One region of the Streptomyces sp. NPDC088553 genome, then DNA from elsewhere that is predicted to be linked to it. Evidence: riboswitches for the same ligand, from Rfam matches in the RefSeq annotation. Region 1 holds a riboswitch; the other holds the start of a gene.

Region 1 (3,395 bases):
CCGAACCGGAACCGGAAGCGGAACCAGGTCGGGCGGGTGCGTCGGAGCGGGTCACCGGGCTCGTACCGGACGCGTGAAGCGGCCCGGCCTCACCGAGCGAGTCGGACGCGCCGGACGGACCGTACGAGTCGGACACATCGTCCGCATTATCAACATCGGGCGAATCCGAGGGGACGGACAGGTCGGCACGGCAGGAGCGATCGGCACCGCCGGAGCCGTCGGCACCGCCGGAGCCGTCGGACGTGTCGAGCGAGTCAGGCGCACCGGGCGGGGCGGACTCACCGAACGAGTCGGGCTCACCAGGCGAATCGGGTTCGCCCGGGCGGCGGTCCGGCGACGGGGTGGCGGTGGACGGGTGGGGCACAAGGTCAAGGTTCGCCGGTCGGCGGCTCCGGGGCCACCTTTTTAGGGGTGCGGGGAGCGGCCTGTACAGAAACGTGACCATCGCCAGCCGCGATCCCGCCCGCTCTCCCTCCCGCCGCCCCGTCATGAACCGGTCCTACAGGCCGAGCTGGCGCTCCGCGCCCTCGACGGTCTGCGCGAGGAGCACGGCGATGGTCATGGGTCCGACGCCGCCCGGGACGGGGGTGATGAGGGAGGCGCGTTCGGCGGCCGAGGCGAAGTCGACGTCGCCGACGTTGCCCGGGTTGTAGCCCGCGTCGATGACGACGGCGCCGGGCTTGATGTCGGCGCCCTTGATGAAGTTCGGCTTGCCGACGGCGGCCACGAGGATGTCGGCCTCGCGGACGACGGAGGAGAGGTCCTCGGTGCGGGAGTGGCAGTAGGTGACGGTGGCGTCGCGGCCGAGGAGGAGGAGTCCGGCCGGCTTGCCGAGGATCGCGCTGCGGCCGACGACGACGGCGCGCTTGCCGCGGGGCTCCACGTCGTAGGCGTCCAGGAGGCGCATGATGCCGCCGGGCGTGCAGGAGACGAAGCCGGGCAGGCCGAAGCCCATGGCGGCGAAGGAGGCCATGGTGACGCCGTCGACGTCCTTCTCCGGGGCGATGGCCTCGAAGGCGGCGCGCTCGTCGATGTGCGGGCCGACGGGGTGCTGGAGGAGGATGCCGTGGACCTCGGGGTCCTCGGAGAGGGCCGTGATCGCGGCGACGAGTTCCTCGGTCGTCGTGGTGGCGGGCAGCTCGACGTGCTTGGAGCGGATTCCGGCCTTCGCGCAGCGGTTCTGCTTCATCTTCACGTACGTGACCGAGGCCGGGTCCGCACCGACCAGGACGGTCGCGAGACACGGCGTGACACCGGTGCGCCGGGTGATCTCGGCGGCGCGGGCGGCAGTCTCCTCGACCGTACGGCGGGCGAGGGCCGTGCCGTCCATGAGGGTGGCGGTGCTGGTGGACATGGCAACTCCTGGGCGTCGTCTCTGACAGGTGATTCGCCCAGGCGCACGGCATCGGTACGGTCGCGCCGGTCGAGCACGCCCCCGCCGGGCCGCTCCCCGGTGGTGATCCACCTCAAGCGCCAGTCACGGCCCGAGCCCTACTGTACGTGAGCGGCCGGGGGCCGGTCCCGGACAGGGTGCGCGGGACGGGGCACCCAGACGTCTGTCGACCGCGTCCCTGTGTTCGGGCGTGCACGCCACAGCGCCGCACCGGTCGTCCGACCGGTGCGGCGCTCGTGCCGTTCAGCCCTCGGCGGGGCCGCCCGTGGGCGGGAGGTGCTGCGGGAACGAGGCCAGCAGCTCCGTGGTGCAGGAGGCGGCCTCGTGTCGAAGACGGTGTCCCTCGGCCCCACCTCCACCAGCTCTCCGTTGTTCAGGACCGCGATCCGGTCGCAGAAGTGGCGTACCACCGCGAGGTCGTGGGAGAGGAACAGCAGCGAGAGGCCGAGTTCCTCGCGCAGGTCCATCAGCAGGTTCAGGACCTGCGCGCCCCGTGACGGCAGCCTCCGCACCCGGTTGGCCAGACCATGCGGCTGGTGAGTCCCGGCCGTGCGGAACCGGGCGCTTGAAGCCGCACGTCCCCCCGTACATGCTGACCGTCCTGGGGATACTCTTTGCCGTCGCGCCCGCCGTGGTCTGGACGGCGATCGCCCGTACCCGCCCTGTCGGCTTCGCGATCGGTGGCATGTTGCTCGCCGGAGGCAGTCTGCTGATCGGCGTCCAGCAGGGCTGGATCCATGCCCCCCGGCCCGACGCCCATCTCGTGTTCACGATCCTTTCGCCTCTGCTCATCGTCTGCGGTGCGGGACTGGAAGGCCGGCACGAGAACTCCCCTCCCCCGGAATGGATGGCCCGCCGCAACGGAGCGATCGGCTTCCTGGGAATGCAGTTCGCCCTCACCCTCGTGGCCGGCCTCCTGTACGCGCTGATGATCAGCGAAGGCTCGGACGCGCCGCCGTCCAAGGCTCTCCCCTCGATGCCGCCAGGCATCAGCATGATCAACGAAGGCACCAGCTGCGGTTCCGGCGGCTGCTGGCGCGTTGCGACGGTCACCAGCGAAGACGGCTTGTCCCGGCCGGAGATCATCCGCGAACTGGGTCTGCAGCAGGAGAGGTGCCGCTCCAGCGGCTGGCTGCTCGACTGGCGTGACCTGTGCGTCGGGGCCAGGGACAACGGCGAGAACGTCACCATCTACGCCGGCTGGGGATATTGAGAGATCGCTTCCGCCCGGTCACGGTGGTCTTCAACGAGGATCTGTGACAAGCCGCGCGGGGAGGGATCTGCTCAACGTGCGCCAGGAGCAACGGCTTTCATTGCTGACGACCGGCCCCACGCGGTCGGGGCAGGCGCACTGACCACAGCCCGGTGTCCTTGACGACCGCAACGCGGAGCGAGGGCGCGGCGTCGAAGCTCCTGCCCCGGTCGGGGCCGCCGAGTTCGTCCACGTAGGAGGCCTGTGCGGCGGCCGGAGCGGCACTGCCTCCGGCCCCGGATGTTGAGGCGGACGGCCCGGGGGTCGCCAGGCCGCCGCCGCGCGACTGCGGCCACGGCCACCGTCCGGTGGCGTAGGTGCCGCCGATCCCGACACCGGCCAGAAGCGCCAGGGACGCCACGACGGCCACGGCCAGCACACGGTGCCGCCGCCGACCCACGGCGTCGGCCCCGGCGGGGCGCGGTCACGGTCGGCAGGTCGTGCACACCAGGTGCGGCGATGTCCCCCAACCGGGCGTCCAGCTCTCCCAGTTCGGCTTCGCGTCGGGCGATGTCACGGGTGACGTGTGCGGGCCACGGGACGTCCGCCGCTCCCCCGCCGTCGGCGTCCGCGGGATCTTCGTCCGCGAGAAGGCGGGCCAGCTCGGCCGTGTCCGGACGGCTCGACGCGTCCGGCGCCAGACACGGCGTGAGCACCTAGCGCAGCCCGTGCGGAAGCCCCCTCAGGTCGGCCTCGGCCCGGGCATTGCGGAACAGGACGGCGGCAAGGGGGCCGTCGCCGAACGGGCCG
Region 2 (3,395 bases), on a different contig from region 1:
CGCGACCGGGCGCGGGCGGCCTCGACTTCGGCGCGGGTCAGCGGATCGTGGTCGATCTCGAAATCGGCGACGATCTCACGCAGCCGCTCCATCGCGAGGCGCTGCTCCAGGGCCTCGCGATGTACGCGGAGAAGGCGGGAAGCCCCGAGGCGCCCGGACCGCCGGGGCGAGGCGTCACTCCACGCACCGCCCCCGGCGTCGGCGAGGCGTCACTCCTCCGCCAGCACCCCCCTCAACTGCTCCAGACCCCAGTCCAGGTCCTCCTTCGAGATGACCAGCGGCGGCGCGATCCGGATCGTCGAGCCGTGGGTGTCCTTCACCAGCACACCCCGCTCCATCAGCTTCTCCGAGATCTCCCGGCCCGTGCCGTGCGACGGCGCGATGTCCACGCCGGCCCACAGCCCACGACCGCGCACCGCCTCCACCGCCCCGCCGCCCACGAGCAGCCCCAGCTCCGCGTGCAGATGCTCGCCCAGCTCCGCCGCCCGCTCCTGGTACTCGCCCGTCCGCAGCATCGCGATCACCTCCAGGGCCACCGCGCAGGCCAGCGGATTCCCGCCGAACGTCGACCCGTGCTCACCCGGCCGGAACACCCCGAGCACCTCCCGGTCGGCGACCACCGCCGACACCGGCACCACCCCGCCGCCCAGCGCCTTCCCCAGGACGTACACGTCCGGCACCACGCCCTCGTGCTCGCACGCGAACGTCCGGCCCGTCCGGCCCAGACCCGACTGGATCTCGTCCGCCATGAACAGCACGTTCCGCCGGCGGGTCAGCTCCCGCACCCCCGCCAGATAGCCCGCCGGCGGGACCAGGACCCCCGCCTCGCCCTGGATCGGTTCGAGCAGCACCGCCACCGTGTTCTCGGTGACCGCCGCCTCCATCGCCGTCAGGTCCCCGTACGGCACGATCTCGAACCCCGGGGTGTACGGACCGAAGTGGTCCCGCGCCTCGTGGTCCGTGGAGAAGCTGACGATCGTCGTCGTCCTGCCGTGGAAGTTGTTCGCCGCCACCACGATCTTCGCGTGCCCGTCCGGCACGCCCTTCACCTCGTACCCCCACTTCCGGGCGGTCTTCACGGCCGTCTCGATCGCCTCCGCGCCGGTGTTCATCGGCAGCACCGCCTCCTTCCCGCACAGCTCGGCGAGCCGGGTGCAGAACTCGGCGAACCGGTCGTGGTGGAAGGCGCGCGACGTCAGCGTCACCCGCTCCAGCTGGGTCTTCGCCGCGTCGATCAGACGCCGGTTGCCGTGCCCGAAGTTGAGCGCCGAGTAACCGGCGAGCATGTCGAGATAGCGGCGCCCCTCGACATCGGTCATCCAGGCGCCGTCCGCCGAGGCGACGACGACCGGCAGGGGGTGGTAGTTGTGAGCGCTGTGCGCCTCCGCCGAAGCGATCGCGTCTTGTGTGCTCGACACGGGATCTCCGTTCGTCCTGCGGCTCGGGGGGTGACCCCGACGAGGGGGTGTGGCCCCTGTTTCTATCGTCGCTCGGATGCCGGACCGGGAAACCTCACGCGCGCCGCGCCAGCTACTCTGAAATCACGCACGGCGACTGGCGCGCGGGGAAGCGACCCCGGGGGAGCCGTGCGCGGCAGACCACACGAGACGCCGCCCGCCTGGGCGTCACGGGACCGAAGTCCCGCGTGGCGCCGCCTCTCACGCAGCGCCCCGGGACCCGCCGACGCCCGGAGGACACACCATGACCACGCCGCAGCACCAGTACACCCACCCCGCGCTCGCCGCCGCCGACCCCGAGCTCGCCGCCCTCGTCGGCGCCGAGGAACGCCTCCAGGCCGAGACCCTGCGCCTCATCCCCAGCGAGAACTACGTCTCCGCCGCCGTCCTCGAAGCCTCCGGCACCGTCCTCCAGAACAAGTACAGCGAGGGCTACCCCGGCCGCCGCTACTACGAGGGCCAGCAGAACATCGACCAGGTCGAGACCCTCGCCGTCGAGCGCGCCAAGGCCCTCTTCGGCGTCGACCACGCCAACGTCCAGCCCTACTCCGGCTCCCCGGCCAACCTCGCCGTCTACCTCGCCTTCGCCGAGCCCGGCGACACCGTCATGGGCATGGCCCTGCCCATGGGCGGCCACCTCACCCACGGCTGGGGCGTCTCCGCCACCGGCAAGTGGTTCCGCGGCGTCCAGTACGGCGTCCGCCAGGACACGGGCCTCATCGACTTCGACGAGGTCCGCGAGCTCGCCCTCAAGGAGCGCCCCAAGGTGATCTTCTGCGGCGGCACCGCGCTGCCCCGCACGATCGACTTCGCCGCCTTCGGCGAGATCGCCCGCGAGGCCGGTGCCGTGCTTGTCGCCGACGTCGCCCACATCGCCGGCCTGATCGCCGGCGGCGCCCACCCGTCCCCGGTCCCGCACGTGGACGTCATCTCCACGACCACCCACAAGACCCTCCGCGGCCCGCGCGGCGCCATGCTGATGTCCCGCGAGGAGCACGCCAAGGCCCTCGACAAGGCCGTCTTCCCCGGCCTCCAGGGCGGCCCGCACAACCAGACCACCGCCGCCATCGCGGTCGCCCTCCGCGAGGCCTCCCTGCCCTCCTTCCGTGACTACGCCCACGCCGTCGTCGCCAACGCCAAGGCCCTCGCCGACGCGCTCCTCGCCCGCGGCTTCGACCTCGTCTCCGGCGGCACCGACAACCACCTGATCCTGATGGACCTCACCCCCAAGCAGGTCCCGGGCAAGATCGCCGCGAAGGCCCTCGACCGGGCGGGCATCGTCGTCAACTACAACACCGTCCCCTACGACCCCCGGAAGCCGTTCGACCCCTCGGGCATCCGCATCGGCACTCCCTCCCTCACCTCCCGCGGCCTCACCACCGAGCACATGGGCCAGGTCGCCGACTGGATCGACCGCGGTGTCGCCGCCGCCGGCACGGGCGACGAGCAGGCCCTCGCCGCCGTCCGCGCGGAGGTCGCCGACCTGATGGGCGCCTTCCCGGCCCCGGGCCTCCCGGCCTGACCCGTACGGCCGGCCCGTCAGCCGCCGACCGACTCCGCCGCCCGCCGGGCCTCCTCACGGTCCGGTATGCCCTCCAGGCGGAAGGTGAGCGCGCCCCCGTTCCTCGTCCAGAGGAGCGTGGGGCCCGCCGTGCGGACCTCATGGGTCCAGGCCGTGCCCGTCCCGTCGGTCATCGGGAACGTCAGCAGATGCGGCGCCGCGAACCAGTACCCGTGCGCGCCGTCCGGGAGATCGACCCACTCCGGCTGTGTCCGCACCTGCTTGGCGAACCCGATGTCCAGCCGGGCCGGGAACTCGTCCAGCCGGACCGTCCGCCCCCCGTCGCGCCAGCACAGACTGATCACCGCCCGGCCCCGCTCGGCCGACCCCGTCACCGCTATCGCGTCCGGCGCGCCGAGCGCCCCCGGTATCAGCGG

What was found. A riboswitch is a leader RNA that binds a small molecule or an ion and turns the genes downstream of it on or off. The one in region 1 is predicted to bind ZMP and ZTP.
Region 2: linked by a shared signal. The riboswitch ahead of glyA (serine hydroxymethyltransferase) and the one ahead of ACIP8Z_RS06950 (bifunctional 5,10-methylenetetrahydrofolate dehydrogenase/5,10-methenyltetrahydrofolate cyclohydrolase) in region 1 are both predicted to bind ZMP and ZTP.

What each region holds. Positions count from the first base shown of each region.
Region 1 covers NZ_JBIVMG010000002.1:390,193-393,587, forward strand. Annotated here, with positions in the region: gene ACIP8Z_RS06945 (hypothetical protein) at 1-136, opposite strand, end outside; gene ACIP8Z_RS06950 (bifunctional 5,10-methylenetetrahydrofolate dehydrogenase/5,10-methenyltetrahydrofolate cyclohydrolase) at 500-1,354, opposite strand; ZMP/ZTP riboswitch at 1,383-1,491, opposite strand; gene ACIP8Z_RS06955 (hypothetical protein) at 1,983-2,606, shown strand; gene ACIP8Z_RS06960 (hypothetical protein) at 3,302-3,395, opposite strand, start outside.
Region 2 covers NZ_JBIVMG010000005.1:601,319-604,713, forward strand. Annotated here, with positions in the region: gene ACIP8Z_RS19595 (hypothetical protein) at 1-92, opposite strand, end outside; gene rocD (ornithine--oxo-acid transaminase) at 210-1,418, opposite strand; ZMP/ZTP riboswitch at 1,541-1,631, shown strand; gene glyA (serine hydroxymethyltransferase) at 1,702-2,979, shown strand; gene ACIP8Z_RS19610 (hypothetical protein) at 2,997-3,395, opposite strand, start outside.